3 regions of the Nocardia sp. NPDC127526 genome follow, and region 2 is predicted to be linked to each of the others. Evidence: riboswitches for the same ligand, from Rfam matches in the RefSeq annotation. Region 2 holds a riboswitch; each other region holds the start of a gene.

Evidence for each region. A riboswitch is a leader RNA that binds a small molecule or an ion and turns the genes downstream of it on or off. The one in region 2 is predicted to bind cobalamin.
Region 1: another riboswitch for cobalamin. It lies ahead of ACFVIV_RS10960 (ABC transporter substrate-binding protein); the one in region 2 lies ahead of metE (5-methyltetrahydropteroyltriglutamate--homocysteine S-methyltransferase).
Region 3: another riboswitch for cobalamin. It lies ahead of ACFVIV_RS00380 (CbtB domain-containing protein); the one in region 2 lies ahead of metE (5-methyltetrahydropteroyltriglutamate--homocysteine S-methyltransferase).

The regions. Positions count from the first base shown of each region.
Region 1 is NZ_JBHXVO010000004.1:446,010-456,407, forward strand. It holds gene ACFVIV_RS10925 (aldehyde dehydrogenase family protein) at 1-544, shown strand, start outside; gene ACFVIV_RS10930 (3-oxoacyl-ACP reductase) at 575-1,339, shown strand; gene ACFVIV_RS10935 (amino acid permease) at 1,349-2,899, opposite strand; gene ACFVIV_RS10940 ((2Fe-2S) ferredoxin domain-containing protein) at 3,002-3,634, opposite strand; gene ACFVIV_RS10945 (ABC transporter ATP-binding protein) at 3,631-4,419, opposite strand; gene ACFVIV_RS10950 (FecCD family ABC transporter permease) at 4,416-5,552, opposite strand; gene ACFVIV_RS10955 (FecCD family ABC transporter permease) at 5,642-6,640, opposite strand; gene ACFVIV_RS10960 (ABC transporter substrate-binding protein) at 6,637-7,674, opposite strand; cobalamin riboswitch at 7,705-7,919, opposite strand; gene ACFVIV_RS10965 (amino acid adenylation domain-containing protein) at 7,938-10,398, opposite strand, start outside.
Region 2 is NZ_JBHXVO010000018.1:112,678-123,075, reverse strand. It holds gene ACFVIV_RS25805 (GtrA family protein) at 1-323, shown strand, start outside; gene ACFVIV_RS25800 (hypothetical protein) at 904-1,737, shown strand; gene coaD (pantetheine-phosphate adenylyltransferase) at 1,960-2,445, opposite strand; gene ACFVIV_RS25790 (PaaI family thioesterase) at 2,583-3,050, shown strand; gene rsmD (16S rRNA (guanine(966)-N(2))-methyltransferase RsmD) at 3,114-3,752, opposite strand; gene ACFVIV_RS25780 (pyruvate carboxylase) at 3,749-7,153, opposite strand; cobalamin riboswitch at 7,379-7,582, shown strand; gene metE (5-methyltetrahydropteroyltriglutamate--homocysteine S-methyltransferase) at 7,680-9,989, shown strand; gene ACFVIV_RS25770 (hypothetical protein) at 10,054-10,398, opposite strand, start outside.
Region 3 is NZ_JBHXVO010000001.1:64,146-74,543, forward strand. It holds gene ACFVIV_RS00320 (ArsR/SmtB family transcription factor) at 1-389, shown strand, start outside; gene ACFVIV_RS00325 (response regulator) at 390-1,052, opposite strand; gene ACFVIV_RS00330 (sensor histidine kinase) at 1,083-2,285, opposite strand; gene ACFVIV_RS00335 (ABC transporter ATP-binding protein) at 2,413-3,384, shown strand; gene ACFVIV_RS00340 (ABC transporter permease) at 3,381-4,235, shown strand; gene ACFVIV_RS00345 (helix-turn-helix domain-containing protein) at 4,303-4,896, opposite strand; gene ACFVIV_RS00350 (FMN-dependent NADH-azoreductase) at 5,001-5,648, shown strand; gene ACFVIV_RS00355 (DMT family transporter) at 5,650-5,970, shown strand; gene ACFVIV_RS00360 (SRPBCC domain-containing protein) at 6,000-6,446, shown strand; gene ACFVIV_RS00365 (OsmC family peroxiredoxin) at 6,497-6,940, shown strand; gene ACFVIV_RS00370 (heparan-alpha-glucosaminide N-acetyltransferase domain-containing protein) at 7,096-8,355, shown strand; gene ACFVIV_RS00375 (CbtA family protein) at 8,385-9,146, opposite strand; gene ACFVIV_RS00380 (CbtB domain-containing protein) at 9,137-9,331, opposite strand; cobalamin riboswitch at 9,383-9,521, opposite strand; gene mhuD (mycobilin-forming heme oxygenase MhuD) at 9,531-9,842, opposite strand; gene ACFVIV_RS00390 (alpha/beta fold hydrolase) at 9,943-10,398, shown strand, end outside.

The sequences.
Region 1 (10,398 bases), on a different contig from region 2:
CAGCGTCTTCGACAAGTTCCTGGAGCTGCTCGAGCCCGCGGTGCGAGGCGTGCAGGTGGGCGATCCCGCCGACGAGACCACCGAGATGGGCCCGCTCATCTCGGCCGCGCACCGCGACCGGGTCGCCGGATTCCTGGATGGGTCCACCACCGTGGCCTTCACCGGAACCCGCGTGGACGGCCCCGGATTCTGGTTCCCGCCAACGGTTGTCCTGCCCTCCGGTCCCGCGGATCGCATCGTCACCGAGGAGGTCTTCGGCCCGGTGGTGGCCGTGCTCCCCTTCGACGACGAGGCCGATGCCCTGCGCATCGCCAACGACACCGAATACGGCCTGTCCGGCTCCATCTGGACCTCCGATGTCGGCCGGGCACTGCGCGTCGCCCGGGGCGTCGAGGCCGGAAACCTGTCGGTGAATTCACATTCCTCCGTGCGGTATTGGACCCCGTTCGGTGGTTTCAAACAGTCCGGCCTCGGCCGCGAACTCGGCCCGGATGCCGCGCGCGCCTTCACCGAGACCAAGAACGTCTTCATAGCCACCGACTGAGCACACCCTCATCACATCAAAGGAGTTACGTTGCAGCGCTTACAGGATCGAGTCGCCGTCGTGACCGGCGGCGGCAGTGGCATCGGCCTCGCCACGGTCCGGCGGTTCGCTCAGGAAGGGGCGAAAGTCGTTGTCGCCGATATCGACGCCACCGCCGGCCAGGCCGCGGCGGCGGAGGTCGGCGGCCTGTACGTGAAGGTCGACGTCACCGACGAGGAACAGGTCAAGGCCATGTTCCAGACCGCGGTCGACACCTACGGCGGGCTGGACATCGCCTTCAACAATGCCGGAATCTCGCCCCCGGACGACGATTCCATCCTCACCACCGGCATCGACGCCTGGCGGCGCGTGCAGGAGGTGAACCTGACCTCGGTCTATCTGTGCAGCAAGTACGCCATCGAGCACATGCTCGAGCGCGGCAAGGGCTCGGTCATCAATACCGCGTCCTTCGTCGCCGTCATGGGCGCGGCCACCTCGCAGATCTCCTACACCGCCTCCAAGGGCGGCGTGCTCGCCATGAGCCGGGAGCTGGGAGTGCAGTTCGCCCGCAATGGCATTCGCGTCAACGCGCTGTGCCCGGGACCGGTGAACACCCCGTTGCTGCAGGAGCTGTTCGCCAAGGATCCCGAGCGCGCCGCCCGCCGCCTCGTGCACATCCCCGTCGGCCGGTTCGCCGAACCGGAGGAGATCGCCGCCGCCGTGGCCTTTCTCGCCAGCGACGATTCCTCCTTCATCACCGCCTCGCAGTTCCTGGTCGACGGCGGCCTCACCGGCGCCTACGTGACCCCGCTGTAGCCGGCCGATTCAGGCGCCGACGGAGGCTTGCGCCTCCGGCGGTTCGCCGACATTGCGCTTGGGCCCGGTGAACCAGCGCCGGGCCGAGGCGAACCACCAGACGGCGATGGCGCCCACCACGCCGATCAGGGTGATCGGGGCGTAATTGACCGCGGTCCAGGTGAATTCGTCGTTCCACGGATAGCCGCGGTCATCCATGGGCAGGATGAACAGCAGGCTGATCAGCACGATCCACACCAGGGCGATGATCCCGATCGGGCGATACCAGCCGCCGAGTTGCCAAGGGCCGGTGTGGAATCGACTGCCGTGCAGCTGTCGCTGCAGGATGGGCAGGCCGTAGGCGATATAGAGGCCGATGGTGGCCACCGAGGTGGCGGCGGCGTAGGCGGTCGGGGCCTTCTCGGCGGGCACCAGCATCGACGGAATCAGCAGGACGAACGCGAAGAACGAGATGAACAGCACCGCGTTCACCGGCACCCGGCGCGCCGACAGTGTGGACCACAGCGCCGATCCGGGTACCGCACCGTCCCGGGCGAAGGCGAACAGCATCCGCGAGGCCGAGGTGACCGAGGCGTAGCCGCAGAACAATTGCGCGACAGCGGCAATGATCAACAGCAGGCCCGACCAGAACGAGTTGAGCGAATTCTCCAGGATGTAGATGACCGGGTAGCCGCGGTTCTTCTCCGGATCGAGCGCATCGTCGAGATTCGGGATGGCGAAGGTCACCGCCATGATCAGCAGGTAGCCGGCCACCGCCGAGACGATGATGGTGTTGACGATGCCCTTGGCCGCCATGCGCGCCGCATTGTGCGTCTCCTCCGACATGTGCGCCGAGGCGTCGTAGCCGGTGAAGGTGTACTGGGCGTGCAGGAGCCCGAGCATGAAACTGAAGGCCACGCCGCCGAATCCGACCGCGCTGTTGTCCACGGTCTCGGTGAACACGAACCCGACGCTCTGATGGTTCTCCGCCCCGAATCCGAGCACCACCACGAAGATGGCCACGCCGCCCACATGCCACCAGGCTGAAATATTGTTGATCATCGCCGACAGATGCGGCCCGATGGCGTTCAGCACCGCGTGCAGCACCAGAATGGCGGCGAACACCAAAAAGATTGCGGTGCGGTCGGTTCCGATGTCCATGCCGATGACATTCAGCACCACCGTGGTGAAAATGGCGGCGCCGTAATCGATGGCGGCCGTGACCGCGATCTGCCCGATGAGGTTGAACCATCCGGTGAACCAGCCCCAGATCGGCCCGCCCAACTCCGAGGCCCACCAGTACAGGCCGCCCGAAGTCGGGTACGCCGAGGCCAATTCGGCCATTGCCAGCCCGACGAACAGCACCATTATCGATACCAGCGGCCAGCCCCACGCCATGGTGATGGGCCCGCCATTGGCCAGGCCGATACCGTAGCTGGCCAGGCCGCCGGTCAGGATGGACACAATGGTGAAACTGATGGCGAAATTCGAGAATCCCGACCATGATCGGGCCAGATCCTGTTTATAGCCGAGCTCGGCGAGCCGGCGTTCATCGTCGGATTGGGGCTGGGCCTGGGTCATACTAACTCCCGCGGGAAAACGCCGCCCTCATACAGCGTTCGACAGAAGATCAGTGTGAAGTAATCTCTCCTCAACCGCAGGCCAACGCGGAATCTCGCTGCCTCACACCGCCCGATCGCAGACCTCGGCGTCGGCCCCGGGATGCGCCACGGCATGCGAATGCCATTGGCCCCCGGGATAGGTGATGTACAGCGGTCCCAGATTGCACGGGGTGAGGCAGCCGGTCGGAGTCACGAGGGCGTCGGGGTGCTCGCGAGTCAAGCCGCGGTGCAGTTCCCCCGCGCCGTACACCGTGCAGCGCGGACCACGGCAGACCAGGATGTGCGCGGTGTGCTCGGGGATTTCCGACCAGGCGGGGCTGCGGAAGGCGCGGGGGCTCGCGGTGACCGCCGTGCCCTCCTCCCGCATCCGGGCTCGCACGATATCGGCGAATTCGGCGGCCTTGTCGATGCTTTCGGTGATCCGCACCTCGAGATCGCGGCTGCGAGTCTCCCTCCAGTTCGCCACCGCGCGCGCGATCCAGGTCTCGAGATAGCGGTCGCGCGGCACGGCCAAGGGGATCAGGGTGACCGGAACCGCGGCGGCAGCGGCCTCGTCGAGGACGTCGTGAATCGTCGGTTCGCCCTGGTCGAGCAGCGCGTAACCGATGCCGCAGGCGCGAGCCAGGGCGGCCACGGCGGTGAGATCGACCCCCGACGGCGTGGGCCGGGCGACGAGAACATGGCGGCGGCTCATGCGGTGCGCACCGTTCGCGCGGCGGGCACGACCAGCGGGGTCCCGGTGATCGGATCGTCGATGACGGCGCAGTCGAGATCGAAGACCTCGGCCACCACCTCGGGCCGCACGATCTGTGCGGGCGTCCCCTGCGCGACCACCCGCCCCTCTTTCATCGCAATCAGGTGATCGGCGTACCGGGCGGCCAGATTCAGATCGTGCAGCACCGCGACAATGGTGCGCGGCAACAGGTTTCGCAGCACCTCCAGCACATCGAGCTGATGCGCCAGATCGAGGAAGGTGGTCGGCTCGTCGAGCAGCATGACCTCCGGGTCCTGGGCGATGGCGAGGGCGATCCACACCCGCTGCTGCTGCCCGCCGGACAGTTGATCGACGGTGCGCTCGGCGAGTTCGAGGGTGCCGGTGGCCGTCAGCGCGCGCCGCACCGCGGCCTCGTCCGCGTCGGACCATTGCCGGAACCACCGCTGATGCGGATGCCGCCCGCGGCCGACGAGTTCGGCGACGGTGATCCCGTCGGGCGCCTGCGGCTGCTGCGGCAGCATGCCGAGGCGACGCGCCAGCGTGCGCGCGGGCTGCTTCGCGATATCGGTCCCATCGAGCAGCACCGCGCCGGAAGCCGGCGGCACCAGCCGGGCCAGCCCGCGCAGCAGCGTGGACTTCCCGCAGCCATTGCGGCCGACGATGACGGTGAGCTGCCCGGCCGGGAAATCGACGGTGGCATCGGTGACGATCGCGGTGTCGCCGTAGGCGAGTGCGAGGCCGGTGGTGGTGAGATGTGCGGTCATCCAGCGTGTCCGATTCGGGTTGCGCGGGCGAGGAGGTAGACGAGAACGGGCGCGCCGAGAATGGCGGTCACCACGCCGACCGGGAGTTCGGCCGGGAACAGCCGCCGGGCGGCCAGATCGGCGGTGACCACCAGCAGGGCGCCTGCGGCGGCGGCCGGTGCGAGTCCCGCGCCGCGTTCGGCGAGCAGCCGCCGCGCGATCTGCGGGGCGACCAGGGCGACGAAGGCGATCGGACCGGCCGCGGCGGTGGCCAGGGTCGCGGCCGCGGCGGCGAGCACTATCAGAGTGGCGCGGTGCGGGCCGCGCCGTCCGGCGAGGGAACTCGCGAGTTCGTCGCCCAGTTCGAGCAGCGGCAGCGAGCGCGCGAGCACGACGAGCGGTGGCAGGACCAGCGCCAGCGCCGCCACGCCGAACCAGACGTGCGGCCAATCCCGGTTGGCCAGGCTGCCGGTGAGCCACGCGGCGACGGTGTGGGCCTGATAGATATCGGCCCGGCTCAGCACGAACGAGATCGCGGACGACAGCATGGCAGTCACCCCGATGCCGACCAGGACGAGCCGGTATCCGTCGAGACCATTCTTGGTGGCGACCAGGACGATCAGCGCCATGGCCACCAAGGCTCCAGCGATCGCACCGGCGACCAGAAACAGGCCCGACGCGCCGAGCACCACACTCACCGTCAGCGCGCCCAGCGACGCACCCGCGTTGATGCCGATGATCTCCGGACTGACCAGCGGATTCGTCGCGATCCGCTGCAAGATCGCGCCCGACACGGCGAAGGCCGCCCCCGTGCACAACCCGGTCAGCACCCGCGGCAGGCGATCGGATACCACCACGTCGTACTCGATGAGAGTGCCTCCGCCACCGAGGATTCGGAGCACATCACCGACGGTGAGCGGATAGTGGCCGATGGTCAGCGACCACGCCGCCACCGCCAGCGCCGCGACCGTGAGCACCGTCGTGATCAACACCGAGCGCCGGTCGACGCGCACGACGATCCGCCGTCCGGGTGAGCGCAGCAGTACAGTCCCGGCAGGCAGCATGCGCGACGTCTCGCCCAGCGTCCGCCCTGTCATTCCGGCGTGCTTCTGGCCGGAATCCACAGCACCGTTGGAGATCCCGGCCAAAAGCATGCCGGGATGACGAGCCGGTCTGCCGAGATGACGAGCCGGCGTGCCGAGATGAAGGGGCGGGCTTCCGTCACCGCGATCAGGCGGGGTCTTCATAGCGTCGCCACCTTCCGGTTGCGCACGAGGTAGAGGAAGAACGGCGAGCCCGCGAACGCGGTGATGATCCCGACCTGGATCTCCTGCGGTTGCGCGACCACGCGACCGAGAATGTCGGCGGTCAGCAGCAGCGTCGGACCGAGCACGACGCACCAGGCCAGAATCCACCGGTAGTCGTGTCCGGCGAAGGCTCGCGCGATGTGCGGAATCACCAAGCCGATGAACGCGACCGGACCGGCGACGGCCACCGCGGCACCTGCCAGCAGCACCACACTCAATGCTCCGGCGGCGCGGACCCGGACCAGGCGCGTGCCGAGGGTCCGGGCCATATCGTCACCAATGGCGATGGTGTTCAGCGTCCGCGACACCACAAGCGTCAGTACCGCCCCGGCCAAAACGAAAGGGGTTGTCCCCCGCACGGTTTCGAGGTCGGATCGGGTCAGCGACCCGATCACCCAAAACCGGAAGTTCTCGAATTTCGCCCGATCCAGCAGTGTGATCGCGGTGGTGACGGACCCGCACAGCGCGGTGAACGCCGCACCCGCCAAGGCCAGCTTCACCGGTGTGGCGCCACCGAATCCGAGTGAGCCCAGCGTATACACGGAGATCGCCGCAATGGCCGCGCCGAGGAAGGCGAACCAGACGAAACCCGTTGCGGTACTCAATCCCAGCGCGCCCATGGCGACCACGACGGCCAGGGACGCACCGGCATTGATGCCGAGCAATCCCGGTCCGGCCAGCGGATTTCGGGTCAGGCCCTGCATAACCGCTCCAGCCAGCGCGAGGGCGATCCCGGCGAGCAGCCCGGCGGCGGTGCGCGGCACCCGGATGTAGCGCACGATCCGGTCCGTGTCCGTCCCTTGGAAATCGGTGAATGCCCGCACCGCCTCGCCGAGCGTGAGCGCATGCGATCCGATCAGGATGGACGCCACGCAGACGGCCGCGAGCACAGCGCCGGCGAGGATCAGCCCGGCGCTGCGAGTCCCGCGATTCACCGCTGGAACAGATCGGGGTGGATCAGCGCGGCGACCAGTTCGGTGGAGTGCGCGATCCGTACCCCGGCGGCGCGGTCGGCGAACAGGAATGGATGCACGGCGCGCGTGCGCACGGCGGTCAGATTGGCGAACGCCGGGTTGTTGCTGATCTTGTCGGCCTGCGGTTGCGCATCGGCGCGCGTGTATTTCGCATCGCAGCACAGGCTGGTCAGGATGATGTCCGGATCGCGTTCGATGAGTTTCTCCGCGCCGATGGAGATATTGCGCTTCTCGGTGAGGTCGCCGAAGACGTTGACCCCGCCGGCGGCCTCGATGATCTGGGTGACGAAATCGATGCCGCTCGCCACGCTGAAGGACCCGTCGTCCTTGGGCGTCACCACCGCCACCCGAGGCCGCTTCGCCCCGGCGACCTTCGCGCGCACGGCTTCGATCCGGCCGCTCAGATCGGCGACCACCCGCTCGGCCCGATCGCCCGCACCCCACAGCGCACCCAGGTCCCGCAGATCCGAGTAGACGTTCTCGAACCGCACGGTGGCCGGGTTGATGGCCTCATCGGCGAGCCCATCCGCGCTGGGGCACAACGGGCTCAGAATCCAGGTGTCCACACCCAGCTCGTGCAGGCTCCCCCGGGCGCCGATGCTGTTCTGCGCGGATTTCGCGAACACCCCATTGAAGCCAGACAGCACGAAATCCGGGTTCTTCGCCAGCATTTCGTCGCGGCTGGGCAGCTTCTCGACATACGGCGAGCGGGCCTGCGCGTCCTGGTATTCGGGCAGCACGGCCGAATCCAGGAAGGCCGTCCCGGCCAGCCGGTCGGTGACGCCGAGGGCGTGCGCGATCTCGATGGCCGGTTGGTAGGCCGCGTAGATGCGCTGCGGCGGTCCGCTCACGGTGACATCGATTCCGCAATTGGCGCGGGTGACAACGGATTCGCCGTCGGCGGCGGGGCCGGATTGCGCGCCGCAACCGGTGAGTGCGATCGCGCAGGCGATCAGCGCGCCGGTACGCAGGCGCGCGGAAACAAACGTGGTCAAGATGACCGCCTTCCAGGTCCTCGTGGAACGGGTGGTACTGCCTGCCGTGGCCGGTCTCCTGGCTGACGGGTTGCCGCGCGGCCGATCTGCCTTCCCAGGGCACGAGTGCCCCAGTGGCTCCGGACGGAAATCTCCGTCCGGGACGATCAGCCGCTCCCGATCACAGTGGCGAGGGCCGCACCGGTTTCACACCGACTTCCCGAACACCACGGCTCGGGGACTGTACCAAGCGGTCGAGGATTCCTGGATTCCGTGGCATCACCTCAGCTCGAGACCGGCACCGGGGCGGCGGCCAGGACAGCGTGCAGTACCTCGGCGATGCGGCGGAGTGGTGCGTCGGCGGTCATCCGCCAGTGGGTCGACGCCACCGGATGGTTGTGCACGGTGCCGGTCACCGCCGCCACCCAGGTCTTGGCATTGACCGAGCAGGTGCGATCGTCGCGGGCCGCGGTGAAGTAGACGAGGTCGCCGTCGAAGGCGCGGGCGCGGTAGGACGCGTTCCGGGCCGCCGAGGCTATGGCGGAGTCCACGACGCGCTGGATCCGCTCGGAGCCGAAGGACGAGAACGGTTCCGGCAGCCGGCTCAGCTTGTCCGCCAGGTCGGTCACGTCCGGGACGGCGTCCACGCCGAGTTCGGCGGCTCGATCGCCGAGCAGCCCGCCGAGCAGTTCCGGGATGGACACCTCGGGTGCGGCGACGGGTGTCGAATCGGCTTGCTGGAGACGGCTGTCCATCATGGCCAGCAGCGCCACCTGTTCTCCTTCGTCCTGGAGTTGGACGGCCATGGCGTGGGCGAGGACGCCGCCGAGCGACCAGCCGAGCAGGTGGTAAGGGCCTTCGGGCTGGACCGTCCGGATGTGCTTCACATAGAGGCGCGCCCAGTCCTCGATCGAATCCGGCAGGGGCTCGGACGAACTCAGCGCGGGTGACTGGAGTCCGTAGATCGGGCGATCCTGATCCAGGTGGGCGGCGAGCCCGGCGAAGGACCAGGCGATGCCTGCGATGGGGTGAATACAGAACAGCGGTGCGGCCGTGCTGTTTTCGGTGCGGGCACGCAGGGGCAGCAGGATGCCGAAGGCCGCCTCGGATCCCGAGTCGTCGGTGCCCGGCCGCCCGAGGGTCCCCGCGATTCCGGCGGGTGTGGGCGTGGTGAACACCCACATCACCGGCACGGTCGTGGCCACGGCTGCACTCAGGCGCGCCACCAGCTTCGTGGCGATGAGCGAGTTGCCGCCGAGTTCGAAGAAGTTGTCGTCCAAGCCGATTCGATCGAGGCCCAGGACTTCGGCGAACACCTCGCACACGGTCGTTTCGAGGGCTGTCGCCGGCGCCCGGTATGCGCGGGGCGCGAACTCGGGTGCGGGCAGGGCCGCACGGTCGAGCTTGCCGGTCCGGGTCAGCGGCAGCTGGTCGAGGACCACGATCGTGGCGGGAACCATGTGCGAGGGCAGGGTCCGGGCGGCCCATTCGATCAGGCGGTCCGGATCGAGCGTCCGCTCCCCCGCCACGTAGGACACCAGAACCGTTGCCCCGGCGGGATTCTCGCGGCCCACGGTGACCGCGACGCTGACGTCGGCGTGGGCGGTGAGCACCGCGTCGATCTCGCCGAGTTCGATGCGGAAGCCACGGATCTTGACCTGGAAGTCGGTGCGGCCGCGGTAGTCGAGCGCGCCGTCGGCGGTCCAGGCCGCCAGATCGCCGGTGCGATACATGCGCGCGCCGGGCCGGAACGGGTTGGCCACGAATCGATCGGCGGTGAGGTCGGCGCGGCCGAAGTAGCCGCGGGCGAGCTGGTCGCCGGCCAGATACAGTTCGCCCGCGACGCCCGGCGGCACCGGCCGCAGGTGTGAATCCAGCACGTAGACCCGGCTGTTCCACACCGGTGCGCCGATCGGTACGGACGGACCGGCGAGTTCGGTCACCGGATGCCGGGTGATCGAGACCGCGGCCTCGGTCGGGCCGTACAGGTTGCACAGCGCGATGTGCGGTGCGACGGCGGCGAACCGGCGGGCCAGGGCGGCGGGCAGCGCCTCGCCGATGGCGAGCACCCGCCGCAGCGAATCCGGGAGCCGGCCGGTGAGCAGGGCGTCCAGCATCGACGGGACGGTGTGCAGGGTGGTCACGCTCTCGCGGGTCATCAAGGCGTTCAGGTACGCCGGGTCGCGATGGCCGTCCGGTGCGGCGATGACCAGGCGTCCGCCGCAGATCGCGGCCGACCAGAATTCCCACACCGACAGGTCGAAGGTCGCGGCCGTCTTCAACAGCACGGCGTCGTCGGGCGTCAGGCCGAATTCCGTTGTCTTCCAGAGCAGCTGGTTGACGATCGCGCGGTGGGTCACCGCCACGCCCTTGGGGCGGCCGGTGGAACCCGACGTGAAGATCACGTATGCCGTGTGCCCCGGCCGCAAGGGCGCAAGGCGGTCGGCGTCCGTGACCGTTGCGGTCGGCAGCGAGGACAAGTCCAGCAGATCCATGCGCACCACCGGTCCGCGCAGGGTCGCGAAATCGGTTTCGGCATCGGTCAATACGCAGACCGGCGCCGTGGTCTCCAGCACGTAGTCGGTGCGCTGCGCGGGCTGATCCGGGTCGACCGGCACGTAGGCGCCGCCGGCCCTGCTCACCGCGTACATGGCGACGACCAGATTGACGGACCGCCGGATGGCCAGCGCCACCCGCGATTCCGGTCCGACACCGCGGTCGATCAGGTAGCGCGCGAGCCGGTTG
Region 2 (10,398 bases):
TCCTGGCGCTGTCCGGCAGCGGACCCCTCATGGCCAATCTGGCCGGCTCGGTGGTCAGCACCGCGCTGGCCAATGAACTGCACCGGCGGCTGACCTTCCACGCCGGCGAGCGGGTCACCTGGTTCACCGCGCAGCTCGAGGGCGGCGGACTGGCGCTGGCCGGGCTGGCCATCACCTCGGCGGCGCTGGCCATCCTGGAGACCAATGCGCCCGGGCTCGGCGATGTGATGCAGGCGCTCGCGGTGCTGGCGATCACCGCCATCGTGGGCGGGATGCGGTTCATCAGCCTGCGGCTGTGGGTGTTCCGCGCACCGGCCAACTGAGCATCCGAATATCCGGCAACCGAAACCTCGCACTCCCCCGGCCGAAACGCCGGTACGAGTGCGAGGTTTCGTCATTTCCGGGATCGGCTGGAACCTGCCGGGGTCGACGCTGCGTCAAAACCAGCATCGACCAACGAAAGGGTTCCGACCATGGAGCGATCACGGGGATGTCTTGGGGGACGGCGGGATACGCGCGGGCCCGGACCGCAGCGGCCGCCGGGGCGGGTGCACCGGGGCTGCGTGCGGTACAGCTGGCGGCGGGGACGGCCGCGGCCGGACGGGGAATGAGCCGCGGGGACAGGCAATGACACGACATTGTGCGACAAGAGGTTTGGCGCGGAGGCTACTCGAAGGGTGCGGCGCTCCCAACTCGGATCCTCCGAGGACGTGCGCTCCCAGCACGAGCGCTTCCAGCATGTGCGCTCCGAGCACAGGTGCTCCTGGCACGGGCACCCTCGGCACCTGCGCTCAGGGCACCGGCGGGCTCGGCACCTGCGCTCGAGGCACCGGCGGGCTCGGCACCTGCGCTCGAGGCACCAGCGGGCTCGGCACTTGCGCTCCGGTTATAGACGGGCTCGGATTGCGGGAGCGGCACCGGCTGCTGATCGAGGCGTTGCTGCCGGAGTTGGCCGATGGGTCGGTGGTGAGTCATCAATCGGCGGCCGTGCTGTACGGGACGACGCTGTGGCGGGTGCCGCTGGACCGGGTGTGCGTCACCCGGAATCGGCGGGGCGGCGGGCGGATCAGGCCGCACACCAAAGTGTTCGGGTCACCGCTGGATTCGGCGGCGGAGGTGGACGGGCTGCTGGTCACCACGCCGGCGCGCACGGTGGTGGATCTGGCGCTCACCCTGCCGTTCGATGCGGCGGTGGTGGCGGGTGATGCGCTGGCGGGCAGGTTCGGGCTCACCGCCGGCGAGCTGGCAGAGGAGGTCGCGCGGGCCAAGTTCCGGCATGGGATCGCCCGGGCCAAGCATGCGGTGAGCTTTCTGGATGGTCGCAGCCGGAGCGCGGGCGAATCGTTGAGCCGCATCATGATTCGGCGATGCGGCCTGCCCGCGCCCGCGACCCAGGGCACTGTGCTCACACCCGACGGGCGTTTCGTCGACCGGGCCGACTTCTACTACGAGAACGCGGGCGTCGTCTGCCAATTCGACGGCCCGTTCCGCTATGGACGGCTGCTGCGGCACGGCGGCGATCCGGCCGAGGCCGTACACCGCGAGCAGGCTCACGAAACTCACCTGCGCGCCTTGGGATTCCAGGTGGTGCGCTGGACCTGGAACGATCTCAGTGGCGACGAGGCCGGGCGGCGGCTACGCGCCGCCCTGACCCGAGGCCGCCGCAGCTCGCCTGACGGGCGGATCGAGCCCACACCCGCGATCGAACCACGCCGCATCCCAGCGCATCCGCTATGACAGCGAACCCGAACCTACGCGCGCGCGAGCACCAATCGCGAAGTTCATATCCGCGCCCGAGCACGATCGGAACGTGCATGGGCGCGCAGGCATTATTCGCGGCGGTACGCAGGCATCGTTCGCGGTTGAGCGCAGGCATCGTTCGCGGTTGAGCGCAGGCATCGTTCGCGGTTGAGCGCAGGCATCGTTCGCGGTTGAGCGGGGGCGCGAAACGCGCCCCGCTCAGGCGCGGCGTTCGGCGATGCGGTCGAGCAGGCGTTTGTGGACCGACGGGGGCAGGAGGTCGGAGATGTCGCCGCCGTAGGCGGCGACCTCCTTCACCAGGGAGCTCGAGACGAATCCGAAGGCGGGATTCGTTGCGATGAAGAAGGTGTCGACGCCGGTGAGCTTGCGGTTCATCTGCGCCATCTGCAGTTCGTAGCCGAAGTCGGTGGCATCGCGCAGGCCCTTGATGATGGCGGTCAGGCCCTGTTCCTTGGCGAATTCCACCAGTAGGCCCTGCCAGGACTCGACGCGCACAGTGGGCAGATCCGAGGTGACCTCCCGGATCATCTCGACGCGCTCCTCGATGGTGAACATGCCCTTCTTGTTGGGGTTGATCACCACCGTCACGACGACTTCGTCGAACTGCACGGCAGCCCGCCGGATCACATCGAGATGCCCATTGGTCACCGGGTCGAACGAGCCCGGACACAGTGCTCCAGCCATGGGCGAACGGTAGCAAGGCACGGCCGCGCCGAGACACATCGGGCGGCCGCCGCACGGTCCGCGCCGTATGCGCGGCAAGGGCTGTCACCCGGCTGACGTATCTTCGGTACCGAAGCCGTTCTTGATCATCGGAGAGAATGTTGAGCGTCGAAGCCGATCTTGACCTGATGCGCACGCTGTCCGGCGCCGAATTCATCAACCTGTTCGGCAAGGGCAAGTTCCCGCAGTTCAGCACCGTCGACGACCATCTCGGCCAAACCGTGGTCACCGCCGAGCCCGGCCGCGTCGAACTGGCCTGGACCCCCACCGAAAAGCTCTGCAATCCCGGCGGCATGATCCACGGCGGCTACGTCGCCATGATCCTCGACAATGCCGTCTGCTTCGCCTCCGCCAGCACCCTCGACCGCTTCATCCCCCAACTCACCCTCAACCTGAACATCGACTACCTGCGCCCCGTGGCCCCGGGCCAGACCTACACCGTGATCGGCACCAACGCCCACGGCGGCCGCACCCGCCTGGTCTCCAATGCCACCATCGTCGATTCCCGGGGCAAACTCCTCGCGCAGGCCGGCGGCAGCACCCTCCCGAACCCCGCGTTCAAGTAGCCCGGGGCACGGGGCCGGCAGCCGTACCCCAGCCGTCGCGAGGTACCGGAACCCCTGCGGCCCTTACTCCTCCGGCTCGTACTCCGCCAGATCGATGCGGGTTTCACCGTAGGTGCGCGGCTTCAACGGCGAATATCCTGCGGGCCAGTCCAATTCGGGTGACCGCGTCGACCGCTCGACGACGATGAGCGCACCGTCGTGCAACCATCCCCCCTCGACGAGCGCCCGCAGATCAGCGAGCACCTCCGCGATATCGAGCGCATACGGCGGATCCGAGAACACCAGGTCGTAGGGCCCACCGGCGGGCGCTGCCGCACGCCCCACCGCAACGGCCTCGGGCGCGACCCGGGACGCACGCCCTGCGGCCGACGTGACCGCCGCCCGCCCGAGCACCCCCGCCACGCTGCCCATCCGCAACTCCGCACCGGGCAGCCCGAGATCCCCGATATTGCCGCGAACAACGGCCGCGGCCTTCCGATCGGACTCCACCAGCAAGGCGTGAGAAGCCCCGCGCGACAAGGCTTCCAGCCCCAGCGCACCGGACCCCGCATACAGATCGAGCACCCGCGCCCCATCCAGATCCATGCGCGCCATGATCACGCTGAACAGCGCCTCACGGACCCGATCCGACGTCGGCCGCGTCCCTGCGGGCGGGACCCGCAGGCGGCGACCGCCCGCGGTTCCCGCCACGATGCGGGTCATTCGGCCGCGGCCTCGTTGGTGCGGATTTCGATGAGGAGGTCGCCGCCTTCCACCTGTTGGACCTTGCCGATGGCGATGCGCTTGACCAGGCCGGCTCGGGGAGCGGTGATGGCGGCTTCCATCTTCATCGCTTCGATGGTGCCGATGGTGTCGCCCGCGGCGATCGAATCGCCTTCGGAGACAGCCAAGGTGACCACACCCGCGAACGGGGCCGCGATGTGGCCGGGATTGGTCTTGTCGGCCTTCTCCGCGGTGGGCACTTCGCTCGCGATGGAGCGATCGCGCACGGTGATGGGACGGAGTTGGCCGTTGAGAATGCACATGACCGTGCGCATGCCGCGCTCGTCGGGCTCGGAGATGGCTTCCAGGCCGATGAGGAGGGTGACGCCCTTCTCCAGTTGGACGCGGTGTTCTTCGTCGTGGCGGAGGCCGTAGAAGAACTGGTTGGCCGACAGGCCGGTGGTGTCGCCGTACTTTTCGCGGTGGGCGAGGAATTCGGCGGTGGGACCGGGGAACAGCAGGCGGTTGAGGGTGGCGCGGCGCTCGGCGGAGGTGCCGGACAGGCCCGCTTCATCCTCGGCGGTGAGCTGGGTTTCCGGCTTGGCGGGGCCGCGGCCGGCGAGGGCGCGGCTGCGGAAGGGCTCGGGCCAGCCGCCGGCGGGGGTGCCGAGTTCGCCGCGCAGGAAGCCGATGACGGAGTCCGGGATGTCGTAGCGGCCGGGATCGGCGGCGAAGTCCTCGACGTCGACGCCGGTGCCGACCAGGGCGAGAGCGAGGTCGCCGACGACCTTGGAGGACGGGGTGACCTTGACCAGGCGGCCCAGCAGACGGTCCGCGGCAGCGTATTTCGATTCGACTTCTTCGAACTGGTCACCCAGGCCGAGAGCGATGGCCTGCTGGCGCAGGTTCGACAGCTGCCCGCCGGGGATCTCGTGGTGGTACACGCGGCCGGTCGGGCCGGGCAGACCGGATTCGAAGGGGCCGTAGACCTTTCGCAGCGCCTCCCAGTAGGGCTCCAGATCGCAGACATTCTGCAGGTTCAAGCCGGTGTCGTACGGCGAATTCGCTGCCGCGGCAACGATTGCCGACAGCGCGGGCTGAGACGTGGTGCCCGCCATGGGAGCCGAGGCGCCGTCGACGGCGTCGGCTCCGGCCTGCCAGGCGGCCAGGTAGGTGGCCAGCTGACCGCCGGGGGTGTCGTGGGTGTGCACGTGCACCGGCAGATCGAAGTTCGCACGCAGCGCGGTGACCAGCGTGTGCGCGGCGGGCGCGCGCAGCAGGCCCGCCATGTCCTTGATGCCGATGACGTGCGCCCCGGCCTCGACGATCTGCTCGGCGAGCTTGAGGTAGTAGTCGAGGGTGTAGAGGTTCTCGTTCGGATTCGACAGGTCGCCGGTGTAGCTCATGGCGACTTCCGCCACCGCGGTGCCGGTTTCGCGCACGGCGTCGATGGCGGGCCGCATCTGGTCGACATTGTTGAGCGCGTCGAAGATGCGGAAGATGTCGATGCCGGTGGCGGTGGCCTCGGAAACGAATGCGCGCGTGACCTTTTCCGGATACGGCGTGTAGCCGACGGTATTGCGGCCGCGCAGCAGCATCTGCAGGTTGATGTTCGGGACGGCCTCGCGCAGCGCGGCCAGCCGCTCCCACGGATCCTCGAACAGGAAGCGCAGCGCCACGTCATAGGTTGCGCCGCCCCAGCATTCGATGGACAGCAGTTCCGGCGTCAGCCGCGCCACATGCCCGGCCACATCGAGCAGGCCATTGGTGCGCACCCGGGTGGCCAGCAGCGACTGGTGCGCGTCACGGAAGGTGGTGTCGGTGACCGCCACTCCCTCGCGATTGCGCAGCCACTGGGCGAAGCCCTCCGGTCCCAGCTCCAAGAGCTTCTGCCGAGACCCGGCCGGCGGCGGCACGGTGGTGTCGATGGCGGGCAGTTTGTCGTGCGGATACAGCTTGGTCGGCCGGCTGCCGTGCGGCTTGTTCACCGTCACGTCGGCCAGGTACTGCAGGATCTTGGTGCCGCGGTCGGCCGAGCTCTTCAGCGTGAGCAGCTGCGGCCGCTCGTCGATGAACGAGGTGGTGACCCTGCCCGCCCGGAAATCCGGATCGTCCAGCACCGCCAGCAGGAACGGAATATTGGTCGTCACGCCGCGAATACGGAATTCGGCCACGGCCCGGCGCGCCCGCGCGATGGCGGTCTGGAAGTCGCGCCCGCGGCAGGTCAGCTTGACCAGCATGGAGTCGAAGTAGGCCCCGACCTCCGCGCCGACATTCGCGCCGCCGTCCAGGCGCACGCCCGCGCCGCCCGGCGACCGGTAGCCGGTGATGCGGCCGGTGTCGGGCCGGAAGCCATTGGCCGGATCCTCGGTGGTGATGCGGCATTGCAGGGCCGCGCCCCGGATGGTGATCGAATCCTGGCTCAGGCCAAGGTCTTCCAGCCGCTCCCCGGCGGCGATGCGCATCTGCGCCTGCACCAGGTCCACATCGGTGATCTCCTCGGTCACCGTGTGCTCCACCTGGATTCGCGGATTCATCTCGATGAACACGTGATTGCCGCGCTCGTCGAGCAGGAACTCCACGGTGCCCGCGCAGCTGTAGCCAATCTCCTCGGCGAAGGCCACCGCATCGGCGCAGATCCGGTCGCGCAGTGCGGGATCCAGATTCGGCGCGGGCGCGAGCTCGATGACCTTCTGATGCCGCCGCTGCAGCGAGCAGTCGCGCTCGAACAGGTGGATGACATTGCCGTGCTGGTCGGCGAGGATCTGCACCTCGATATGGCGGGGGTTGACCACCGCCTGCTCCAGGAACACCGTCGGATCGCCGAACGCCGATTCGGCCTCGCGCGCGGCGGCCTCGATGGCCTCGCGCAACTGGGCCCGATCGGTCACCCGGCGCATACCGCGCCCGCCGCCGCCGGCGACGGCCTTGACGAAGACGGGGAAGTCCATGGTCTCCGACGCCGCCATGAGCGCGTCCACATCCGAGGACGGCTCGGAGGACTTCAGCACCGGCAACCCGGCGGCCTTGGCGGCGGCAATGGCCCGCGCCTTGTTGCCCGTCAGCTCCAGCACCTGCGCGGACGGGCCGACGAAGGTGATGCCCTCCCGCGCGCACGCCGCCGCCAGGTCCGGATTCTCGGACAGGAACCCGTAACCCGGGTACACGGCGTCGGCGCCCGCGCTCTTGGCCGCCTCGATGATCCCCTCGACCGACAGATAGGCCCGCACCGGATGCCCGGGCGTCCCGATCTGGTAGGCCTCGTCCGCCTTCAACCGATGAACGGAGTTGCGGTCCTCGTAGGGAAAGACCGCCACCGTTCCGATGCCGAGTTCGTAGGCCGCGCGGAAGGCGCGAATGGCGATCTCGCCGCGGTTGGCGACCAGGACTTTGGAGAACATGCGCCTTAAGGTACCTGCCCCGCGATATCGATCGGGCATCGAACTCACTTCGCAGTCATCTTCACAAGCACACCCGCCGGTCCTGCGAAGTTGTCATTCGCAAAGCTACACACCTCACCCCGTCGCCGCCGGTCGGGTGAGGTTCGGTTTCGAAACCGCGCTAGCTAAGGAATAGACTGCGCAGCGCAGTCGGTTCGCACTGTGGGAGACGAGTCGGAGCCCCGAACGTCCCACGGCAGCGTCGAAACCCGTTAACCGACGGGTGAAGAGGGAACCCGGTGAGAATCCGGGACTGTCCCGCAGCGGTGAGCAGGAACGACCGCCGTCATCAGCACTGGGCTCCATGGCCCGGGAAGCGACGGCCAGTAGGTCGGCCATTTCGGCCGGTGCCCGCGAGTCCGAAGACCTGCCGATTGTGCCGGGTACGCCGTATCCGGCGGTCTCCGCCTCGTGGACTGGGTGGATGGGCCGGTAGTGGTTTCCGCATGCTCGCGTGAGCGTGTATTCGGGGCACTCGGGTTCATTCATGCCCGTGGGCGGCGGCCAGTGGCTCTGGAAGCACTGGAGAACAGCTGTGACCAACATTTCCCCTTTCACCGCAACGGTTCTGGGCTCACCGCGGATCGGGCCGCGGCGTGAGCTGAAGCGCGCCATCGAGTCCTACTGGGCGGGACGCAGCGATGCCGAGGCATTGCACGCCGTCGCCAAGGAACTCCGCATCGCTCAGCTCACCGGACTGGCCGCGGCCGGAATGGATTCGGTGCCGGTGGGCACCTTCTCGTACTACGACCAGATACTGGACACCGCGGTCATGTTCGGCGCGCTGCCGCCGCGGGTGGCCGGTATCGCGGATCCGCTGGATCGGTACTTCGCGGCGGCCCGCGGCACCGATGCGGTCGAACCGCTGGAGATGACCAAGTGGTTCGACACCAACTACCACTACCTGGTGCCGGAATTCGGTGCGGATACCGAGTTCACGCTGCATCCGGACAAGCTCCTCGACGAGCTGCGGGAGGCGCTGGCGCTCGGCGTGCCCGCGCGGCCGGTGGTGATCGGCCCGCTGACCTTCCTGAAGCTGGCCAAGGACGCCGAGGGTGATCCGCTGCGGCGGATCGACGCGCTGCTGCCGCTGTACCGGGAATTGCTGCGGCAGCTGGCCGCGGCGGGCGCTCAGTGGGTGCAGATCGACGAGCCGGTGCTGGTGACCGATCTCACCGAGGCCGAGCTCGCGGTGGCCGGGCGGGTGTACGACGAGCTGTCGGCCTCGGCGGATCGGCCCGCGATTCTGGTCGCCACCTATTTCGGGCGGCCGGGTGCGGCGCTGCCGGTGCTGGCGGGCACCGCCATCGAGGGCGTGGCGCTGGACTTCACCGCCGGGACGACGGTCGGCGAGGTGGCCGGGGTGCCGGCGCTGGCCGGGAAGCTGGTGGTGGCGGGTGTCGTGGACGGCCGCAATGTGTGGCGCACCGATCTGGATCGGGCGCTGAGCACGCTGGGCACCCTGCTCGGCAGCACCGGGGCGCTGGTGGTCTCGACCTCCAGTTCGCTGCTGCACGTGCCGTATTCGCTCGACGCCGAATCCGGTATCGAACCGGTGCTGCGCTCCTGGCTGGCCTTCGGCGCGGAGAAGGTGGCCGAGGTGCGGCTGCTGGCCACCGCGCTGCACGAGGGCACCGACGCCATCACCGCCGAATTGGCTACCGCCCGTGCGGCGTTCGCGTCCCGGGCCGCTGACCCGCGGCTGCGCGACGACACGGTGCGGGCGCGCCTGTCGGCGCTCGGCCCGGAGGCCACCCGCCGCTCCCCCGCCGCGGAACGCCGTGTGCTGCAACAGGAACGCCTGCCGCTGCCGCTGCTGCCGACCACCACCATCGGCTCCTACCCGCAGACCCCCGCCATCCGCAAGGACCGCGCGGCCCTGGTCAAGGGTGAGATCACCGCCGCGCAATACCGCGACCGCATGCGCGCCGAGATCGCCGAAGTCATTGCGCTGCAGGAGAAGCTGGGCATCGACGTGCTGGTGCACGGCGAACCGGAACGCAATGACATGGTGCAGTACTTCGCCGAACAATTGGACGGCTTCTGCGCCACCGCCAATGGCTGGGTGCAGTCCTACGGCACCCGCTGCGTCCGCCCGCCGATCCTGTTCGGCGATGTGACGCGGCAGCAGCCGATGACGGTCGAGTGGATCGAATACGCCCAATCCCTCACCGACAAGCCGGTCAAGGGCATGCTCACCGGCCCGGTCACCATCCTGGCCTGGTCGTTCGTGCGCGACGACCAGCCGATCGAGGACACCGCCCGGCAGGTGGCGCTGGCCATCCGCGACGAGACGGTGGACCTGCAGGCGGCGGGTATCCGCATCATCCAGGTGGACGAACCGGCCCTGCGCGAGCTGCTGCCGCTGCGCGCGGAAGCCGAACAGCACTACCTGGATTGGGCGGTCGCGGCCTTCCGTTTGTCCACGGCGGGCGTATCGGATGCCACCCAGATCCACACCCACCTCTGCTATTCGGAGTTCGGCGAGGTGATCGGCGCCATCGCCGAGCTGGATGCGGACGTCACCTCCATCGAGGCGGCCCGCTCGCACATGGAGGTGCTCGACGACCTCAATGCGGCGGGCTTCGCGCTCGGCGTGGGCCCGGGTGTCTACGACATCCACTCCCCGCGGGTTCCGGCCGTCGAGGAGATCGCCACATCCCTGCGTGAGGCCCTGAAAGCGGTTCCGGCCGAACGTCTCTGGGTCAATCCGGACTGCGGTTTGAAGACCCGCGGACCGGCCGAGGTGGAAGAATCCTTGCGGAACATGGTGACGGCCGCACACGCGGTGCGCTGAACGAGCACCGTACTCTGAACCGGTGACCCCGCAGCCAATCGGCCGCGGGGTCGCCGCATTCCGTTCACCACCCGCACACTCCGAGCATCGCCCCGCACAGGTCGTACAGCCAGCGGCACAGCTCGCAAATCAGCAGCGGACCGCAGGGGCAGGACACGACGATTCCCACCACGAGATATTGGATCCACGGCACAGTCCACAACCGCAGCAGGGCCCCTGCCGCCCAGGCGGTCCTCGGGTAACGTCCGGCACCGCCTACCGGAGCGAGACGCACCCCGAGGCTGTAGCCGTACCAGTGCCGGCGCGGGACCAGGATCAGAAGCGGGCCGCCGTAGTACTCCACGCGCAGTCGGTCGTTGTCCAGCGGCAGGGTTTCATGGAGAAGAAAGGACTCGTACGGCAGACGAAG
Region 3 (10,398 bases), on a different contig from region 2:
CGGCCACCCTGGCGCGCGGGCGGACCTGCTACGACCATCTGGCGGGCCGGCTCGGCGTCGCCATCACCGATGCGCTCACCGCGCGCGAATTCCTCGATCCCGATGCGGGTTTCGCGCTCACCGGCAGCGGTCTGGCCCTGCTGACCGGACCGCTCGGCGTCGATCCGGCGGCCCTGCGCAGGACCCGCCGCCCGGTGGCCAAGCCCTGCCTGGACTGGACCGAGCGGCGCACGCATCTCGGCGGCGCGGCGGGGGCGCAGGTGTGCCGCCGGCTGCAGGAACTCGAGTGGGTCAAACGGATCGGCGCCGGCCGCGCCATCGCCGTCACCGCGAAAGGCGAAGCGGGACTGCGTGATCTGCTCGGCATCGAGCCGGACGCGTTGAAATAGTCACTGCCAGCCGGGGCGGACCAGGCCCGATTCGTAGGCCATGACCACCAGTTGCGTGCGGTCGCGCGCATTGAGCTTCAACAGGATTCGGCTGACATGTGTGCGGGCGGTGGCCGGGCTCATGAACAGCCGCTCGGCGATCTCGGCATTGGTGAGCCCCTCGGCGACCAGCGTCATGACCTCGCGTTCCCGGTCGGTGAGCTCGGAAAAACTGCCCTCGGGCGCGGGTTTGGCATGGGTGGCGAATTCGGCCACCAGGCGTTTGGTGACGCTGGGCGAGAGCAGCGCCTCACCACCGGACACCACGCGGACCGCCTTCACCAGATCGGCGGGCTCGGTGTGCTTGACCAGGAATCCGGTAGCCCCGGACCGCATGGCCTCGAAAACGTACTCGTCCAGTTCGAAGGTGGTCAGCACGACCACCTTGACCTCGGCCAGCTCGGGCGCGGCGGCAATGGCGCGGGTGGCGGCCAGCCCGTCGAGCACCGGCATGCGGATGTCCATGAGCACCACATCGGGGACGAGTTCGCGGGCCAGCGCCACGGCCTGCTCGCCATTGTCGGCCTCGCCGACCACCTCGATATCGTCCTGCGCGTTCAGCAGTGCGACGAATCCGCCGCGCACCAGCGCTTGATCATCCGCGATCAGAACCCGAATGCTCACGAAACCTCCCGTATCGCCGGCACTTCGAACCTAGGCGGCCGGTTCCGGATGTGCCAGGTGGATGGGCAGGCGCGCCTCCACCCGGAAGCCGCCGTCGGGTTTGGGCTCGGCCAGCAGCCGGCCGCCCAGGGCGTGCGCGCGCTCGGTCATCCCGGTAATGCCGTGCCCGCCGCTGGGCGTGGCGAGCGGCGGCCGGTCGGGGCGGGTGTTGTCGATGGCCAGGTGCAGCCGGTCGGCCGAATATCGCACGGTGACAAGGACACTCGCGCCGGGTGCGTGCCGCACCACATTGGTGAGCGATTCCTGCACGATGCGCGCCGCCGTCACGTCCACCACCGACGGCAGCCGTTTGGGCGATCCGGTCACAATGGTGCGCACCTGCACCCCCGCGGCCCGCGCGGACTTGGTGAGCCCGTCCAGATCGCCGATGCCGATGGCCGGGCTGGTGGGCGCGGTGGTGGTGCCCGCACTGGAGCGGATGGACCGCAGCAGTGCGTGCACCTCGCCGAGCGCGTCCTTGCTGGCGGTCTTGATGGCGGCCAGGGCGGTGGCGGCCTGCTCGGGCTTGCGATCGATCAATTCCAGGGCGACCGAGGACTGCACATTGATCAGCGACAGGCTGTGCGCCAGCACATCGTGCAGATCGCGGGCAATGGCGAGCCGTTCCGCACTGGCCCGCTGCTCGCGCTCGGCCAGCTCCCGGGCGCGCTGCGCCTGCTCATTGCGCCGCGCCTCCTCCTCGCGCTGCCGCCGGGCCAGCACCGCGGCGCGGCGCTGCCGGATGCCCTCGGCAATGGCGACCAGCACGACGAGCCAGGCCAGCAGCCCGAACTCCTGCCAGCCATTGCTCTCGTAGCCGCGCAAGCCGGGCACCGGCCACACCATGAGCAGATAGCCGAGCGGGACGACAGCGTATGTGTACCAACGGGATCCGATGACGGCCGCGGTGAGGAAGGCGATGATGAGCGAGAGGAAGATCGGGCCGTAGCCGTAGCCGATGAGCACGTAGGCGGCGCTGGCGGCCAGCACCCCGTAGAACACCGGATACGGGTACACCTGCCGCACGATCAGCAGCAGCGGCCCGGCCACCAGTAGTGCGTAGCCGAGCACGTCGAGGGCGCGCATGTCCGGTTGGTGCTGATTGGCGAAGGTTCCCGCGATCACCGTGATCGCGGCGACCGCCGCGGCCAGCGGTACGTCCCACCGCCCGATTCGTCCCCCACTCGTCTCCATAGCTGAACCGTAGCGCCGTACGCGGCCCGGCGGCACCGCTCCGGGCCAGAAATACGTCCGGATACGTACACCGGATCGGGCTCCGCGGCGGATGTTTCACCGCAGGTCGGAGCGGATCGTTGAACCCATGAACGAAGCAGAATCCGATAGCGGCCGTCGCGAGCCCTCCGTGGTTACGCAGGCTGCCTCCTCCGGGCTTGACGCGACGGCCGCGGTCGTCAGCACCGACCGGTTGACCAAACGCTACGGCTCCCACACCGCGGTGGACGCCGTGAGTATGAGTGTCCGGCGCGGTGAGATCTATGGATTCCTCGGCCCGAACGGCGCCGGCAAGACCACGACCCTGCGCATGCTGGTGGGGCTGATCCGGCCCACCGACGGCGCCGCGACCGTGCTCGGCCGATCGCCGGGCCATCCGGAAACCTTGCGCCGCATCGGTGTTCTCATCGAGGGCCCGGGTTTCTACCCGTACATGTCCGGCCGCGACAACCTGCGGGTGCTGGCCCGCTATCGGGGCGCCGGCCGCGACGAGGTGGATCACGCCCTGGAGCGGGTGGGCCTGACCGCCCGCGGCGGCGACAAGTTCCGCACCTACTCCCTCGGCATGAAGCAGCGGCTCGGCGTGGCCGCGGCCCTGCTCGGCCATCCCGACCTGCTGATTCTCGATGAACCCACCAATGGCCTCGATCCGGCCGGCATGGCCGAGATGCGGGAGCTCATCACCGGACTTGCCGCCGACGGGCACACCGTCGTGCTGTCCAGTCACCTGCTCAGTGAAGTGCAGGAGATCTGCGATCGCGTCGGCGTCATCTCCGGCGGGCGGCTGCTCACCGAGTCCACGGTGCGGGAATTGCGCGGCGCGGCTTCGCTGTTCGTCCGCGCCGAACCCCTCGAGCTGGCCTTCCCGGCGGTGCGCCGGGCGGTCGGCGACCGGTCCGCGCTGCTCACCGCCACCGGCATCAGAGTCGATGCCGGTGTGGCACAGGCGCCCGCGGTGGCGCGCGCGGTCATCGAGGCGGGCGCGGATCTGCTGGAACTGCGCAGCGATGAGAAGTCCCTGGAAGAAGTCTTTTTCGAGATGACGGAGAGCGTGAAATGAACGATCTATTGGCCTCCACCCGGGCCGAACTGCTGCGCCTGCGCACCTGGCCCGCCTTCTGGATCGTGCTCGGGACGTGGATTCTGCTGAACCTCACCTTCGCCTACCTGTTCAACTATCTGGCCTACACCTCCGGTGACAGCGGCCGGATGTCCAATGGTCAGCCGCGAGATGTGCTGTTGCAGTTGATGCTTCCGGCCGCCGTGCCGGAGGTGTTCACCCAGGGCATGGCCATGTTCGGCGGGGCGCTCATGCTGGTGCTGGGCGCGCTGGTCATCGGCAGCGGTTACGGCTGGGGCAGCTGGAAAACCGTTCTCACCCAAGGCCCGTCGCGGGTCGCGGCCGTCGGCGGGGTGGTGATCGCGCTGGCGGTGACCGTGGTCGCGCTGGTGATCGCCGCCTTCGTGATCGACACCGGGGTGGCGGCGCTCATCGCCGCGACCGAGGGGCAGTCCCTGGCGCTGCCCGCACCCCAGCAGGCTGCGCTCGGAATCGGCGTCGGCTCGGCCATTCTGGGCATGTGGACACTGGCGGGTGCGCTCATCGGCGCGATCGCCCGCGGCCCGGCCCTGGCCGTCGGCCTGGGCCTGGTGTGGGTCCTGGTGGTGGAGAATCTGCTGCGCGGCGTCGCGGGCATCTTCGAGCCGATCGAGATCCTGACCGACTACCTGCCGGGTACGGCCGCCGGATCGCTCGCGGGCTCCATGCGCACGGTGGGCGGCGGCGGCCCGGCCACCCCGGGCGTACTGGATGTGCTCGGCCGCACCGAGTCCCTGCTCGTGCTGAGCGCCTACCTCGTGATCTTCGTCGCGGGCACGGTGTGGCTGATTCGCCGGCGCGACATGATCTGAGCGACAACCGAATACCACTGACAGCGACCGCCCGCCGACCGTGGGCGGTCGACCCCTGCCGGGATGACTAGTGGATTACGCCGTGTGCGAGCCGACTGAGCGCGGCAGTGATCTGTACCCGGCTCAGTCCGCGCTCGCGCTGGTGCCGATAGACCTCCGCGGCCAGCGGGGCCAGCAGCACGTCGACCAGTGGATCCGGTTCCGCCACACCGGCTTCCACGAGCAGCGACCGCACGTGCACGGCCCAGAACTGATACGCCCCGGTCCGGTACCGGGCGCCGCCGACCTCCGCGCCGAGCACCAGATTCGCGTGCGTCTCCAGCAGTTCCACCATCGCCGCATAGAACGCGGCCAGCCGTGCGGCGGGCGGTGCGCCGGGTCCCAGCGGCGGCTCCCCGCGCAGCAACTGCTCCTGGATCGCGCGCTCGTGCTCATCCAGCAGGGCGGTGGCAATGGAGACGACATCCGGATACCGCCGATACAGCGTCCCGCGCCCGACGCCGGCCGCCTTGGCGATGTCGTCCATGGTCACGCCGCGCGGATCGCGAGCGGCGAAGAGCTCCGCCGCGGCGCCGAGGATCTTGGCGCGATTGCGCGCCGCATCGGCCCGTTCGGCCCGTGCGGCCGGGCCCGATTCCGTGACCAGGGGCAAGTCCACCATGCCGACCACTGTATCCGAATCGCGGAATAAGTGGACAGAATGTCCGGTTGAGGTCATTATCGATACGGAAACGGACACGCAGTCCACTTATTGGAGGTTCGAAAATGCCCGCCCTGCTGCACCTCGACGCCAGCGCCCGCCGCAACTCCCTCAGCCGCGAGCTGAGCTCCGTCTTCGCCGATGCCTGGCGCGCGGAACATCCCGGCGGGGAGTACGTCCACCGCGATCTGGCCGCCGAGCCGATCCCGTTCATCGGCGAGGGCTGGACCGAACTCTGCGATGCCGTTCTCGCACAAGGAAGTACGGATCTGGATCGGCTCGCGGAGCTCGCGGTCTCGCCCGCCCGGCGCGCGGCCTGGGCCATTGTCGAACCCCTGCTCGCCCAGGTGCGCGCCGCGGACGTGATCCTCATCGGCACGCCCATGTACAACTACTCCATTCCGGCGAGCCTCAAGGCCTGGCTGGATCAGATCACCTTCCCGCGAATGTCCCTCGCCCCCAGGCGTTTCGTTGTCGCCACCGCCCGCGGCGGGGCCTACTCGCCGGGCGCGCCGAAGGCGATCTACGACTACCAGGAGCGCTACCTGCGCGACTTCTTCGCGGGCCATTTCGCCGTGCACGACACGGTTTTCATCAATGCGGAGCTGGTGAACTCGCGCCACGACCCGGCGCTGGCGCACCTGCGCGACAAGCACGATGCGTCGTACGCCGCCGCGCTCGACGCCGCCCGCCGACTCGGCAAGGAGCACTGAAATGAACTGGCTGATATTGGGTTTGGCCGGGCTGGTGGAGATCGCGTGGTCGCAGTCCATCAAGCCGACGGAGAACTTCACCAAGCCGCTGGCCACCCTGGTCTGCTTCGTGCTCGGAGCCGCGGCGGTGTACCTGCTCTCGGTGTCCATGCGCACCCTGCCCGTCGGCACCGCCTACGCGGTCTTCACCGGCATCGGCGCGGTGGGCGCCATCGGGCTGGGCGTGCTGGTGCAGAAGGATCCCATGAGCCTGGGTCGGGTGCTGGCGCTGGCCATGATCGTCGGCGGCATCGTGCTGGCTCGGGTGACCAATCCCGAATGATCGGCGGGGCGAGCGGTATCTTCTCGCGCATGGACGTTGCGCCGATACGGCCGCCCGACCTCTCCGCGCGGCCCTTCTTCCTGGTCGCCGAACGAATCATGGCGGCTTCGCCCGAAGAGCTGTACCGCATGATCACCCAGCAGCTGAGCCTCTGGTTCGCCGATCCCGGCTCGGTGCTCAGCCGCCCCGCGGTGAACGAACCGTTCTTCTTCACGGCGGGCGGCGGCCACCCGCACTACGGCCGCTTCCTGCGCCTGATCCCCGATCAACTGGTAGAGCTCACCTGGGTGACCGGGGCCGGCGGCACCGAGGGTGCGGAAACCGTTCTCACCGTGGAACTCACGCCGCACGGCGCGGGCACCGCCCTGCTGCTCACCCACGCCGGATTCCCCCATGCCGCCGCGCGTGACCGGCACGAAAAATCCTGGCCACTCGTGCTGGAACAGTTGGACCAGCGGGCCACCGCGCCGGTCTGACGCGGAGTACGTTCGAACGCGGACGGCTTCCATCAATCGAAAGGACAGTGATGCCAGTACGTACCGCACGCACCGCTTGGACCGGCGGGCTGCAGGACGGCTCCGGCCAGGTCGAGCTCGTCAGCTCGGGTGTCGGCAAGTACGACGTTTCCTTCCCGAAGCGCTCGGCCGACAATGCCGACGGCACCACCAGCCCCGAGGAGCTGGTCGCCGCCGCGCACTCCTCCTGCTACTCCATGGCGCTGTCCGCGCAGATCGCCGCGGCCGGCGGCACGCCGCAGAGCCTGGATGTCACCGCCGACGTGACGCTGGGCCCGGATCCGGCGGGCGGCTTCCGCATCTCGAACATCAAGCTGACCGTGGTCGGCCGGGCCGCGGGCATCGACGAGGCGGGCTTCCTCGCCGCCGCCGCGGCCGCCAAGGCCGGCTGCCCGATCTCCAAGGCGCTGGCGGGCGTCGACACCATCGAGCTGGACGCCACTTTCGAGGCGTGAGTTCCTGGTTCCGGCCCGGGCGTAATCGAAAGAGCTACGCCCGGGCCGGAGCCGTTTCCCATAGTTGGCTGTGGGCTAACTCTTTCGTCTATTCTTTGCCTTGAATCGGACATTGGGCTCGTAATTGGCCATTGCTCGTTATTAGCCTGGCGATCATGTGGTCGTCGAAAACCGTAGATGCACAGCAGCGATCGGGCCCCGCCGACTCGTTGCCCCGGGTCCTGGCGCTCGATGCCGCGCGCGGTATCGCCGTGCTGGGTATGTTCGCGGTCCATGTCGGACCGCAGCCGGCCGTGCCCGGTGGCGAATCATGGCTGACCATCTTCCAAGGGCGGTCGGCGGCACTGTTCGCCATACTGGCCGGCGTCTCGCTGGCCCTGATGTCCGGCGGGCAGCGGCCCTACACCGGGAAGGCCGCACAGCGCGGCATGGTCCGCATCGCCGCCCGCGCGGTGATCGTGGCGCTGCTCGGCTTGGCCCTCGCGCTGCTGCAATCCGGTATCGGCATCATGCTCATCCTGACCTACTACGGTCTCTACTTCCTGCTCGCGCTGCCGTTCCTGCGCGCGAGCGCGCGCACCTTGGCCCTGCTCGCGGCAGCGTGGGCGATTGCCGGTCCCGTCGTCTCGTTCCTGATCCGAAGCCGTATGGAGCAGAACAGCTTCGGCGGCAGCCCCACTCCCGAGATGCTGACCTCGCTGTCGGGACTGCGGGAAATGGCGGAGATGCTGCTGCTCACCGGCGCGTATCCGGTGCTGTCGTGGATGCCGTTCGTGCTGGCCGGAATGGCGCTGGGGCGGCTCGGAATCCGTGCACTGCAACCGGTTTCGGTCATGCTGGCCGGTGCGGGGCTGATGGTTCTCGGCTACGGCGGGTCGTGGTTGCTACAGCATCCCTGCGGCGGACGCGCGCATCTCACCGACCTGCTCGCCCACGGCCTGAGCGAGGCCGGAGTGACGGATATCGACCTCGGGGCGATTATCGACGCGGGCAATCTCGGGACCGTCTCGACGACGAGCTGGTGGTGGCTGACCGTCGCCACCCCACACAGCGGTACCCCGTTCGAGGTGATCGGCGCGACGGGTGCGGCCTTCCTGGTCATCGGCGCACTGCTGGCCATCACGCCGCGCGCCGGGATCGCCTTGCGGCCCTTGATCGCCGCCGGTTCGTGCGCGCTGTCGCTCTACATCCTGCAGGCCGTCGCCGTGAGCGTGCTGGTACCGATCCCGGATGCCGACGCCGAGGCGCTCCCCGGTGGCATCCACGGTCCGGGCTGGCCGCTGTTGGCGCTACTGGCGCTCGGCTCCCTGACCCTGGCGACCCTGTGGCGCAGCGCCTCCCGCCGCGGACCGGCGGAATGGGCGCTGCACGAGATCAGCTGGCGCACAGCGAAATGGGCGGTGCCCGTCGGATAACCGGCACCGCCCGTTCGGATCGTCGGAAACTACGCCGCGGCCGAATCCTTTTCGCGCACCCCGCGAGACGCGAATTCGGTCAGCGCCGCGAAGGCCAGGCCCAGCGACAGCCACAGCGTGGCGGTCTCGGCCAGCGAGGCCACCCGGAACTCCCACAGCAGCGAAGCCGGGAAGTCGGACTTCACCTCGTTGACGCCCGGCAGCAGGATGTAGCCCACGGCCGTGACGAGCACGAAAGCCGCTACCGCACCGATCAATCGGAGGGTCGGCAGGCTGTGGCGCAGCAGTTTGAACACATACACGCCGACGCCCACGGCCGCGAAACCGAGCAGCACCACCGCGACCCACAGCCAGGTGCGGTCATTGATGGTCTCCGGATCACCCACGGCGGGCGGATTGGCCGGGTACTTGAAGAACGGCACCGCGACAATCGCCAGCCAGCCGCCCGCCGCGAGTCCCAGCGACAGCTGCGCGCCCGGCAGGGTGGTGTAGCGGCGGGCCACATTGGCCACGGTCGCGAAAATGGCTCCGATGGCGAGACCGTAGATGCCCAATGCCAGGAACTGACCGGCCTTCTGACCGGTCCGGCTCACCAGCGGCTCTTCCTCGTCGCCGTGGGAATGCCCGCCGGCCTGGGCCTCCTCGATGGCAATGGCCGCTTCCACCTTGGGTTCTCCGATGAAGTACCCCACGGTGCCCGCCAGCAGGCCCGCAATGAGGCCGGCCAGCAGGCCGCGCAGCAGCAGCGTCTTGAGCGAACCCGTCAGCCGCTGGGATTCACTCAGTGACACGGGACGCCCAGCAGGTGTCGTCCATCGTGCATGAGCTCGTGCATGAACATGCCGCTGCGCGAGATCGCGCCCTGATCGAAGCCGACCAGGTACAGCGTGAGCAAAGCGAAAAGAACGACAGCCGCGGACACGAGCAGCGCGGTGAGCGCGTCGCCGGTCCGGCCGGGAGAGTGGACGATGGCCATTCGAGTCCTCCTTGGGGATTTCGCGTCCCCATCGAGTTGGGTGCGACGGTGCCGGTGTCTGGCTCTCCCGGCACTTCACCTGACTCGGCTCGAGTGCTTGGAACTACAGTGGCGCGACCGCCCCGGAATCACACCGGGTTACTCGCCACCGTCGCGTACTTCATCTCGAACTGTGACAGCTCACCTGGCCATACGTCAATCAGGCGTGCTTGCCCGCCACGTCCAGGACCACCTCGAACTCCAGCAGCGAGGCGCCGGTGGCGACCGGCTTGCGGGCCTCGCCGGCATGCGCCTCGCGCGCCGGGCCGTCCCGCCAAGCCGCGAAGGACTCTTCGGAATCCCACTGCGTGACAACGAAGTAGCGGTTGTCACCGGCGACGGGACGGAGCAGCTGGAAACCCAGGAAGCCGGGGGAGTTCTCCACGGCGTGCGCGCGGTGCGCGAAGCGCTTCTCCAGTTCGGGGCCCGCGCCCTCGGGGACCTCGATTGCGTTGATCTTGACGACTGCCATGGAGTGGAGGTTACTCCCCACTCCATGGGATTCCTCGTGCCCGCCGCGGTACCCGCGGCGGGCACGAAAAGGGAAGGAGGGTCGTCGTATTGTCGGCATGGTGTTGTACGACGAGGGCGGCGCGGGCGCGCCGATTCTGCTGCTGCACGGGTTGATGGGCAGTGCCCGCACCTGGCGGAGTCAGCTGGACTGGTTGCGTGAATTCGGGCACGTGTACACGTTCGACGCCGCCGGGCACGGCCGCCCCGCGCCGGACGAGCTCACCACGGAAGCCTTCGTGGCCGATCTGGAAGCGGCCACCGCGCGCATTACCGAACCCATGGTGGTGATCGGGCATTCGATGGGGGCCCTGCACGGGTGGGTGTACACCGCGGCGCATCCGGAGCGGGTGCGGGCGCTGGTGGTCGAGGACATCGCGCCCGATTTCCGCGGCCGCACCGCCGCGCACTGGGCCGCCATGATCGAGGCGTGGCCGCAGCCGTTCGCCGACGAGGCCGCCATGGTCGAGTTCTTCGGCCCGGTCGCCGGTCGCTACTTCCTCGACTCCTTCGAGCGC